DNA from 2 places in the Nocardioides secundeburneus genome. Region 1 is predicted to be linked to the other one. Evidence: riboswitches for the same ligand, from Rfam matches in the RefSeq annotation. Region 1 holds a riboswitch; the other holds the start of a gene.
The links. A riboswitch is a leader RNA that binds a small molecule or an ion and turns the genes downstream of it on or off. The one in region 1 is predicted to bind cobalamin.

Region 1 (5,321 bases):
GGCGAGCCGGCCTGGTTGAGGATGACTCCGGCCACGGTGACCGACGGGTCGTACGTCGCCAGCCCGTGCACCACCGCGCCGATGGTGCGCGACGAGCGTGAGACGTCGACGACGAGCACCACCGGCGTCTGCGTGAGCGCGGCGACGTGCGCCGTCGAGGAGAAGCCGTTGCCGCCGATGCGTCCGTCGAACAGGCCCATCACGCCCTCGACGACGGCGACCTCGGCGTCCTGGGCCCCGTGCAGCAGCAGGGGAGCGACGAGCGACTCGCCGACGAGGTGCGGGTCGAGGTTGCGGCCGGGCCGGCCGGTGGCGAGGGCGTGGTAGCCGGGGTCGATGTAGTCGGGCCCGACCTTGTGCCCCGACACCGCGAGTCCGCGCGCGCGCAGGGCCGCCATGAGCCCGGTGGCCACGGTGGTCTTGCCCTGTCCGGTGCTCGGCGCCGCGACCACGAACCGGGGGAGTCGACCGAACGGGGTGGTCACCACTCGATGCCCGCCTGTCCCTTCTGCCCGCGGTCCATCTGGTGCTTGACCTTCGTCATCTCGGTGACGGTGTCGGCGACCTCGACCAGCTTCGGGTGGGCACGGCGTCCGGTGATCACGACGTACTGCCGGCCCGGCCGGTCGCGCAGCGTCTCGACGACGTCGTCGACGTCGACCCAGCCCCACTCCATCGGGTAGGTGAACTCGTCGAGCACGTAGATGTCGTGCCGCTCCTCGGCGATGCGGCGCTTGACCTCGGCCCAGCCCTCGGCGGCGTCGCGCGCGTGGTCCTCGGCCTCGCCGGCCTTGCGCGACCATGACCAGCCCGAGCCCATCTTGTGCCACTCGACCGGCCCGCCCTCGCCGGTCTCGGCGTGCAGCTCGCCGAGCCGCTCGAGCACGGTCTGCTCGCCGATGCGCCACTTGGCCGACTTCACGAACTGGAAGACCCCGACGTCCCACCCGTGGTTCCACGCGCGGATCGCGAGCCCGAACGCGGCGGTGGACTTGCCCTTGCCGTCGCCGGTGTTGACCATCAGCAGCGGCAGGCGACGCCGCTGGGCCGTGGTGAGCCCGTCGTCGGGGACGACGAGCGGCTTGCCCTGGGGCATCAGTGGCTCCCGTACTTCTCGTGGTGGACGGCGTCGGCGAGCGGCCGGCGGGTGCGCCAGCCGTGCCGTTCGAGGTCGGGGACGTCGTGCAGGCGCGACACCGGGCCGAGGCAGAGCCAGGCGATCGGCCGCACCCGCTCGGGGATGGCCAGGAGGTCGCGCAGGAACGGCTCGCGGTAGAACGACACCCAGCCGACGCCGAGGCCCTCGGCCGTCGCGGTGAGCCACAGGTTCTGCACGGCGAGGCAGGTGGAGTAGAGGCCGGCGTCGTCGATGGCGTGACGCCCGAGCACCTGCGGCCCGCCGCGGTCGGGGTCGTGGGTGACGACGACGCCCAGCGACGACTCCAGCACGCCCTCGACCTTGATGCGCGCGAACGTCTCGGCCCGTTCGGGCGGCAGCGTGTCGGCGTACGCGGCTCGCTCGGTGGCGACGTGCTCCTGGAAGCGCTCGCGGGTCGAACGGTCGCGCACGACGACGAAGTCCCAGGGCTGGCTGTGCCCGACGCTCGGTGCCGCGTGCGCCGCGCGGAGCACGCGCGACAGCACGTCGTCGGAGACAGCATGTCCGGTGAACTCGGCGCGGACGTCGCGCCGCCGCTCGATGACGTCGTAGAGGTCCGTGCTGACGGTGGGGGCGCTCACGCGGCACGCACCGCCGACGTCAGCACGGCGGCGCTGACCTCGGCGACGGCGACGTGCTCGGCGCGCAGGTGCTCGGCGAGCGTGCGCGCCAGGCCGAGCCGCATGGGGCCGGCCTCGCAGTCGACGACGAGGCAGGCGACGCCGGCCTCGGCGAGCGCCGTTGCGGCCTGACGGGCGCGGACGACGGGGTCGCGACCGCTGGTCGCGCGGCCGTCGGTGACGACGACGACCAGCGCCCGGCGGCGCGGGTCGCGCACGCGCTCGCGCTCGACGACCCTGAACGCCTCGACGAGGCCCTCGGCCAGCGGCGTGCGGCCGCCGGCGGGCAGGTCGTCGAGCCGGCGGGCGGCGACGTCGATCGAGCCCGTGGGCGGCAGCGCGACCTCGGCCCCGGTGCCGCGGAAGGTGACCAGGCCGACCTTGTCGCGGCGCTGGTAGGCGTCGAGCAGCAGGCTGAGGATCGCGGTCTTCACCTGCTCCATGCGCTTGCGCGCGGCCATCGAGCCCGACGCGTCGACGCAGAACAGGACCAGGTTCGACTCGCGGCCCTCGCGATCGGCCACCCGCAGGTCCTCCGGACGCAGGAGCACCCGGCCGCCGGTGCGTCCCCGGGTGGCCTGGTGCGGCGCGGCGGCGCGGATCGTCTCGAGCAGGTGGACGGCGCCACGCGAGCCCGGTCGCGAGCCGATGCGTCGTCCGGTGTCGGTGACGGCACGGCTGCGTTTGCCGGCCTCGCCGCGACCGGTGCCGGCGACCTGGAAGAGCCGGGCGCGGTAGGGCTGACCGGCCGCGACGTTGCTCGTGGTCGTCGACCCGGCGGCGGTCGAGGGGGCGCCGCTCGGAACGGGGTCGCGGCCGGCCTCGCCGGCGTCGGAGCTGTCCCCGGTGTCGGGGGGCCCGCCCCCGTCGTATCCGCCGTCGCCGCCGTCGCCATCACTGCCGTCACCGCCGTCACCGCCACCCGGGTCGGTCGGGTCGGGCTCGGGCGGGTCGGGCTCCTCCTCGCCCAGCGTCTCGTCGAGGAGGTCCTCGTCGAGACCGGGCGCGTCGAACGGGTTGCGACGGCGCCGGTGCGGCAGCGACAGCCGGGCCGCGACCCGGACGTCGTCGAGGGTGACCTCGGTGCGTCCGTGCCAGGCGGCGTGGGCGGTGGCGGTGCGGGCGGTGACGATGTCGGCGCGCAGGCCGTCGACCTCGAACGCCGCGCACACCTCGGCGATCTTGAGCAGCATCGCGTCGGACAGCTCGACGTCGCCGACGGCCGTGCGAGCGGCGAGCAGCCGGCCCGCGAGCGCCTCCTCGTCGGCCGCCCAGCGGGCGGCGAAACCGGCCGGGTCGGCGTCGTAGGCCATGCGCCGGCGCACCACCTCGACGCGCACGGCCGGGTCGCGCGGTGCGGCGACCTCGACGGTGAGGCCGAACCGGTCGAGCAGCTGCGGGCGCAGCTCGCCCTCCTCGGGGTTCATGGTGCCGACGAGCACGAAGCGCGCGTCGTGCGAGACCGAGACGCCGTCGCGCTCGACCGTGCAGCGGCCCATGGCGGCGGCGTCGAGCAGCACGTCGACCAGGTGGTCGTGCAGCAGGTTGACCTCGTCGACGTAGAGCAGTCCGCGGTGGGCCTTGACCAGCAGGCCGGGCTCGTACTCGGCGACGCCGTCGGCGAGCGCCTTCTCGAGGTGCAGCGAACCGAGCACGCGGTCCTCGGTGGCACCCACGGGCAGCTCGACGAGCGGGACGGCGCGGCCGTCGTCGAGCGGCGGCAGGACGGCGGCGAGGCCGCGCACGATGGTCGACTTGGCCGTGCCCTTCTCGCCGCGCACGAGCACGCCGCCGATCTCGGGCGAGATGGTGGTCAGCAGCAGGGCGAGCGCCATGTCGCCGGGGTCGACCACGGCGGCGAAGGGATAGGTATGACGGGTCTGTTCGGGTGTGTCCGGCACGTGAGGCTCCCGCTCGTGTGGCCAGTGGATGGGGCGCGTCGCGAGGCCGGTCTTCGGACTTCCAGCCCTCGATCGCTCGAGGCGTGGTCACCGCAGCGGGCCTGTGCCGGACTTGCACCGGCTTCCCAGATTCTCCCCGTAGGGCACCTCGCGACGTCCGCACGATAGCGTCGGCGCCCGTGCCCGAGCCGTCCGCCCCCACCGCCGCGCGGCGGGTGACCGTGGTGGGCATCGGCGCCGACGGGTGGGCCGGGCTCACCGAGGCCGCCCGGTCCGTGGTGCTCGACGCACCGGTCGTCGTCGGGTCGAGACGGCAGCTGGCCCTGCTGCCCGACGTCGAGGGCCAGGAACGCCGTGCGTGGCCGAGCCCGTTCTCGCTCGACCCCGTCGACGGCGACCGGTCGACCGTGGTGCTCGCCTCCGGCGACCCCTTCGTCTCGGGCGTGGCGACCAGTCTGCTGCCGCGGCACGGCGAGGTGCTGGACGTCGTGCCGGCGGTCTCCTCGATCGCCCTGGCCCGGGCGCGCATGCTCTGGCCGGCCGAGACGGTCGGCGTCGTCAGCACCGTCGGGCGCAGCCTGCAGCCGCTGGTGCGCGAGCTCGCCCCCGGACGCCGGCTGCTGGTGCTCACCAGCGGCCCCGGCACACCAGCCGACCTCGCCGCTCTGCTCGTCGCGCACGGCTACGGCGCCAGCACGCTCACGGTGCTCGGCGACCTCGGCGCGGCGACCGAGTCACGCATCGACGCCACCGCCGCCACCTGGGACGCCGGGTCGCACGACGTGCCGCCGCTGCACGTCGTCGCGATCGTCTGCGACGGCCCGGCGTCCGGCTCGTGGGTCGCCGGCCTGCCCGACGACGCCTACGAGCACGACGGCCAGCTCACCAAGCGAGACCTGCGCGCCGCGGCCCTCGCCCGCCTCGCGCCCCAGCCCGGCCAGCGCCTGTGGGACCTCGGCGCCGGCGCCGGCTCCGTCGGCATCGAGTGGCTGCGCGCCCACCCGACCTGCCACGCCGACGCCGTCGAGCGCGACCCGGCCCGCGCCGACCGGATCGCCCGCAACGCCGACGCGCTCGGCGTCCCGCGGCTCGACGTGCACCGCGGCGACGCCCTCGACGTCGCCGCCCGGCTGCCCGGCCCGCACGCGGTCTTCGTCGGCGGGGGAGCGACGGCGCCCGGGCTCCTCGACCTGTGCCGCGACCGCCTGCGCCCCGGCGGGCGGCTCGTCGTCCACGGCGTCACGCTCGAGACCGAGCAGGTGCTGGCCGGTGCCTACGCCGAGCACGGTGGCGAGCTGACCCGGCACGCCGTCGAGACCGCCGCGCCCATCGGCACGTTCACCGGCTGGACCCCGGCGCGTGCCGTCACCCAGTGGTCCTGGACCAAGGAGCATCGATCGTGACCGTGCACTTCGTCGGGGCCGGCCCCGGCGCCGCCGACCTCCTCACGCTGCGCGCCGCGCGGCTGGTCTCCGAGGCCGACGTGGTGCTCTTCCCGGGCACCTACCTCGAGGACGGCGTGCTCGAGCACTGCCGCGACGGCGCGGTGCTCGTCGACACCCAGGACCTCGACCTCGACGGCATCGTCGCCACGATCGTGGAGGCCCACGCCGAGGGGCAGGGCGTCGTCCGGCTGACGTC
Region 2 (5,321 bases), on a different contig from region 1:
GCGCGACCCGACCAGCTCGGCCATCGTGCCGCGGAGGGCGTCGAGGTCGCCGACGGCCACGTCGACGTCGGCGGACGGATTCTGGACGGCCGACACGGTCGCCGTGGCGGTGTAGGTCTTCGGTGCCACGAGCAGGCCGAGGGCGAGCAGCCCGCCGGTCGTGGCGAAGACGGCGAGCACGAGCCAGCGTTGGCGCCACAAGGCACCCGAGACGTCCTGCGGTTCCACGCATCCCCCCATAGGTGCGGAGGGCCGACCAGAACCTTGTTTCTATCGTGAACCCCCACCGGTGAGCCTAGTCAGCGCCGGCCGCTACCACGGTTCGCCACCGACGGCGGGGAAACGTTGGCACGTCGACTTGCCAGCGACGAGGGGCACGAGCACGATCCACGACCCTCACCGGTCACGAGGCCGGGCCGACTACGATGCGGGCACCCGGGCCCGGCGACCGCCGGGTCGCGGCGCGGACGGGGGGCTCGACGATGAGACGCTCCGGCTCGCGCCTGCTCGTGGTGCTCCTCACCGGACTCGTCGTCGGACCGGTCACCGTCCTGCTGCCCGGTTGCTCGCTCGTGGACGACCAGCGCGACGGCACCGAGCGCCCCGGACCCGCCGATCCGGCACCGAGCCTGGTCGAGACACGCGAATGGGCCGCGAACGACGGCCTCGTCTCGGTGGTCCTGCGCAACACCGCCGACCGGGTGCTGCGCCGGGCCCAGGCCGAGGCCACCGTGGTGACGGCCGGCTCGGTCACGACGACGGTCGCCGGACCGTGCTGCACGGTGGCCGACGTGCCCCCCGGCGCCGACTACGCGTTCTCGTTCCGCCTGCCCACCGACGTGCGCGTCGACGACCTGCAGGTCGGCTACCGCGACGTCGTCTGGTCGACGGCCGGCAGCGACGGCAGCCCGCGGCTCGCCGTGCAGCTGGACAGCGTCTTCGCCAACGCGGTGGGCGCGGTGGTGGTGGCCGACGTGACGGCGGACGGCGCCCCGGTCGACAGCGCCGTCGTGCAGGCCGTCGTCGACGATGCCGAGGGCGACCTCGTCGCGATCGTGTCGGGGACCTGGTCGTGCTTCCTGCCCGGGCGGCCCCGCAGGATCTGGATGCAGCTCTACGCCACGCTGCCGGTGGGCAGCACCGTGCGCACGGTCACCGCGTTCGCACGACCGACCGCGCGCGCGGGCGGCGACGCCAACCTGCAGACCTCCTGCGACCCCGCCGCCGCCCGCGCCCAGGGCGCCTCAGGCCCACCGGGCTGAGCGCCGGTCGGGGCCGGCGTCGAGGTCAGCGCGTGGGCGTCGACCGGAACAACCAGCCGAGCGGACGCGCCTCGTCGTCGTGGTCGTCGTGATCGCCGTGGTCGTCGGCCCCACGCCGCCGGTCGTCGGACACCTCGGCCATCTCGACGACCTCGGCCGCGGTCATCTCGACCGCCGGGTACGTCTCGGCGTCGTGCCCGACGGTCTCCGGCTCGACGTCGTCGAGCATCGAACGACGCTGACCCGAGGAGCTCACGAGCCGGACCGACGCCCACTGCTCGGGCTCGACGGGCTCGACGGGCTCGACGGGCTCGTCCGTTCGGACGACGTCGGCGTCCTCGAGCGGAGGCTCGTGGTCGGCCCCGTCGTCGACGTCGACGTCGGACTCGACGAGATCGTCGACGGCACGCAGCGACACCTCGGGACGACGTCGGGGAGCGTCGGGACGGGAGGCCTCGGTGACCTCGTGGCTCGGGGCGTCGTCAGGGAGCGAGACCTGGTCGACGAGGGAGACGCCGAGCCACGAGGCGTCGTCGAGTGAGACCAGCGCCCGCTCGATCGCCGCCTCCAGCGCCGGGATGCTCGTCGCGAGGTCGTCGCGGCGTTCGGCGATGGCCTGGGTGAGGCCGGCGAGGTCGCCCGTGAGGCGCTCGCGGGCCTCCTGGCGGGCCCAGGCGTCGTACTGGGCGGCGTCGGCGTGGGCCTCGGCCAGCAGGTTCTCGGCCTCGACACGGGCCTGGGTGACGATGCCGATCGCCTGCTCGCGGGCCTGCTCGACCATGGCGCGGGCCTCGGCCTCGGCCTGCTCCTCGACGCCGGCGGCCGCGAGGCGCGCCGTCTCGATCAGGCTCGTCGCCTCGGCGACGGCTGCGGCCCGGATCTCCCCGGCCTCGGCCAGCTCGATCTCGACCTCGCGTCTCATGACGAGCGCCTCGTGGAGCACCGAGGCGCCGACGACGGCGTCGCTACGGAGGTGGGGCGGCGTGTCGGGCATCGAACCTCGGCTCGTGGGCGGCGGCTGTACGAGGGCACGACGAACCGCCCCCCGCGATCCAGAGTACCCAGGACGCAACCCCGCAAACCTCCTGCGACGTTTCGCTCGTGTCAGCACGGTGTGAACGCTCGCTCGCGACCCGGCGAGACGTGGCCTCCCGGCCCGGGCCCGCTCGACCCACTGCTAGGTTCGCCCCGAGCCAGAACGCACCTACGGGTGCGCGGGAATCCGGTGTGAATCCGGAGCTGACGCGCAGCGGTGAGGGTGACTGGCAGGACGACGTACCACTGGGCCGCGCGACGGCCTGGGAAGGTGTCCTGCCGGGTCGAACCCGAGTCCGAAGACCGGCTGGCTCACTCCCAGCCGTCGGCCCCGCGTTCCGGGCCCTCACAGATCCGAGTGACCGATCGACACTCCAGGCCCGCGCCACGGCGCGCTCCCGACCCTGTTGTCCCGCCCCACCGACCCGGTCCCACCTCCCCCTCCCCGGCCCGAGCCCGGCTGGATCCGGCTGGGTGCCCTCTACACCTGCCTCGGCGCCGCCCTGGTCGTCTCGGTGGTCCTCTCGCTCGGGTTCGGGTCGGAGTCGTTGCAGCCGGCCGGTGTCGTCGAGGTCCTCCGTGAGCGTCTCCTGCACGCACGCCCAGGGCCGGACGACGTCTACGACACGATCGTGTGGGACCTGCGGGCGCCACGGGTGCTGCTGGCCGCCGTCGTCGGCGCCGGCCTCGCGGTCGCGGGGGCGGCGATGCAGACCCTGGTCCGCAACCCGCTCGCCGACCCCTACCTGCTCGGCGTCTCGGCCGGTGCCGGCGTGGGCGCCACCGCCGTGATCGCCTTCGGCGTCCTCGGGTCGCTGGGCGCGTGGGCGCTGTCCGCCGGAGCGCTGGTGGGCGCGCTGACGGCCGCGGTGCTGGTCTTCGGCATCTCGATCGCGCAGGGCGGGCTCACGCCGCTGCGGCTGGTGCTGACCGGCGTCGTCATGTCGTCGGCGTTCTCCTCGATCTCCAGCTTCCTGGTCTTCGTCGGCAACGAGCCGCGGGCCACCGAGTCGGTGCTGTTCTGGCTGTTGGGCTCGCTGGCCGGTGCGACCTGGGCGCAGCTGTTGCCCCCGGTCGTCGCCGTCGTCCTGGCCACCGCCGCGGCGCTCGCCCTGCACGGCTGGCTCGATGCGCTCACCACGGGTGACGACACGGCCGCGGCCGTCGGCGTGCCCGTGCGCGCCGTGCGCGTCGGGCTGTTCGTGCTCACCTCGGTGCTCGTCGGCATCCTCGTCGCGGTCTCGGGCGGCATCGGCTTCGTCGGGCTGGTGGTGCCCCACCTCGCACGCCTCGTCGTCGGGGCCGGCCACCGCGTGATGGTGCCGGTGGCCGCTCTCGCCGGAGCGGTGTTCCTCGTGTGGGTCGACGTCGTCGCCCGCACCGTCGTCAGCCCTCAGGAGATCCCGCTCAGCGTCGTCACCGGCCTGGTCGGGGCCCCGGTGTTCCTGCTCCTGCTCGGACGACGCCGCTACCGCTTCGGCGGTGAGGCGTGAGCGCCGCCCTCGCCGTGCGCGGGCTTTCGTGCGCCGTCGGCGGACGCACCGTGCTCGTCGACGTCGACCTCGAGGTCGCCCGCGGCGAGATGGTCGCCCTCGTGGGCGTCAACGGCTCCGGCAAGTCGACCCTGCTGCGCACCGTCGCCGGGCTGCTCACCCCGGTGCACGGCTCGGTGGCCGTCGGGGCGGACGACGTGCACACCCTCGGCGCCCGGGCGCGGGCCCGGCTCATGGCGTTCGTGGCCCAGGAGGAGCACCCGCCGGCCGACATGCGGGTGGTCGAGTACGTCGCCCTCGGGCGCCTGCCCTACCGGACACCGTGGGCCCGCGGGCACGACGACCGGGGCGCCGCGCTGCGCGCCCTCGCCTGGGTCGGGCTCGACGACGCCGCCGACCGGGCGTGCGCCGACCTGTCCGGCGGCGAGCGTCGGCGCGTCAGCCTGGCCCGCGGGCTCGCGCAGGACTGCGACCTCGTCGTGCTCGACGAGCCGACCAACCACCTCGACGTGCGCCACCAGCTCGACCTGCTGGCGTTGCTGCGCGCCAGCGGCCGCACCGTGGTCACCGCCATCCACGACCTGGCCCTCGCGGCCGCCCACTTCGACCGCGTCGTCGTGCTGCACGACGGCGTCGTCCACGCCAGCGGGACGCCGTCCGCCGCCCTGGCGCCCGACGTGATCGACCACGTCTTCGGCGTCCCCGCCGCCTACCTGATCGACGAGCACCACCGGACCCGACACCTCACCCTCGGCACCGGACGCCCGGTCGCCACGAAGGAGCACCGATGACCACCCGCTCGACCCTCGCCGTCCTCGCACTACCCCTGGCCGCCCTCGCCCTGGCCGCGTGCGGCGAGACCGTGCCCCGCAGCACCGACGACGGGGCCGCTGCCGAGACCGTCACCGTCGAGAACTGCGGCGCCGACCTGGTCGCCCCGTCACCGGCGTCCCGGCTCTACGTCTACGACGGCGGGATGATCGCGATGACCCTCGCGCTCGGCGCGCAGGACCAGGTGGCCGGCATCGCCGGCATCGGCGACGACGTGGCCGTGCTCGGCCAGGCCTACGGGGCCGACGTGGTCTCCGGGTTGCCGGTCGCCGCCGACGAGCGCCCGACGCTGGAGAACGTCATCGCCCAGCGGCCCGACGTCGTGGTCGCCGGCTGGAACTACGGCTGGGACGAGGACTCCAACCTGACGCCGGCGGGCCTCGCCGACCGCGACATCGTCGGCTACACGCTCACCGAGTCGTGCCGTCAGGACGACGGCGAGGCGCGCGGCGTCGTGGGGCCGTGGGAGGCCCTGCGCACCGACCTGACCAACCTGGGCGCGATCACCGGGCGCGACGACCGGGCCGCCGACCTCGTCGCCGACCTCGACGCGCGGCTCGCCCGGCTCGAGGCCGCGCCGCGCGCCAGCGAGCCGCCCACGGTCTTCCTCATGGACAGCGGCACGACGGCCCCGTTCTCCAGCGGGTCGTTCGGCGGCCCGCAGGGCATCATCGAGGCCGCCGGGGCTCGCAACGCCACC

Region 2: it holds a riboswitch for cobalamin, as region 1 does, so the genes downstream of both, ABFT23_RS10810 (FecCD family ABC transporter permease) here and ABFT23_RS17545 (VWA domain-containing protein) in region 1, are expected to answer to the same signal.

Annotation. Positions count from the first base shown of each region.
Region 1 is NZ_JBDUUE010000006.1:255,693-261,013, reverse strand. It holds gene ABFT23_RS22595 (cobyrinate a,c-diamide synthase) at 1-485, opposite strand, end outside; gene cobO (cob(I)yrinic acid a,c-diamide adenosyltransferase) at 482-1,096, opposite strand; gene bluB (5,6-dimethylbenzimidazole synthase) at 1,096-1,740, opposite strand; gene ABFT23_RS17545 (VWA domain-containing protein) at 1,737-3,632, opposite strand; cobalamin riboswitch at 3,708-3,846, opposite strand; gene cbiE (precorrin-6y C5,15-methyltransferase (decarboxylating) subunit CbiE) at 3,860-5,083, shown strand; gene ABFT23_RS17535 (cobalt-precorrin-4/precorrin-4 C(11)-methyltransferase) at 5,080-5,321, shown strand, end outside.
Region 2 is NZ_JBDUUE010000003.1:543,676-548,996, forward strand. It holds gene ABFT23_RS10795 (Wzz/FepE/Etk N-terminal domain-containing protein) at 1-228, opposite strand, end outside; gene ABFT23_RS10800 (hypothetical protein) at 483-1,262, shown strand; gene ABFT23_RS10805 (ATP synthase F0 subunit B) at 1,288-2,256, opposite strand; cobalamin riboswitch at 2,440-2,623, shown strand; gene ABFT23_RS10810 (FecCD family ABC transporter permease) at 2,768-3,790, shown strand; gene ABFT23_RS10815 (ABC transporter ATP-binding protein) at 3,787-4,581, shown strand; gene ABFT23_RS10820 (ABC transporter substrate-binding protein) at 4,578-5,321, shown strand, end outside.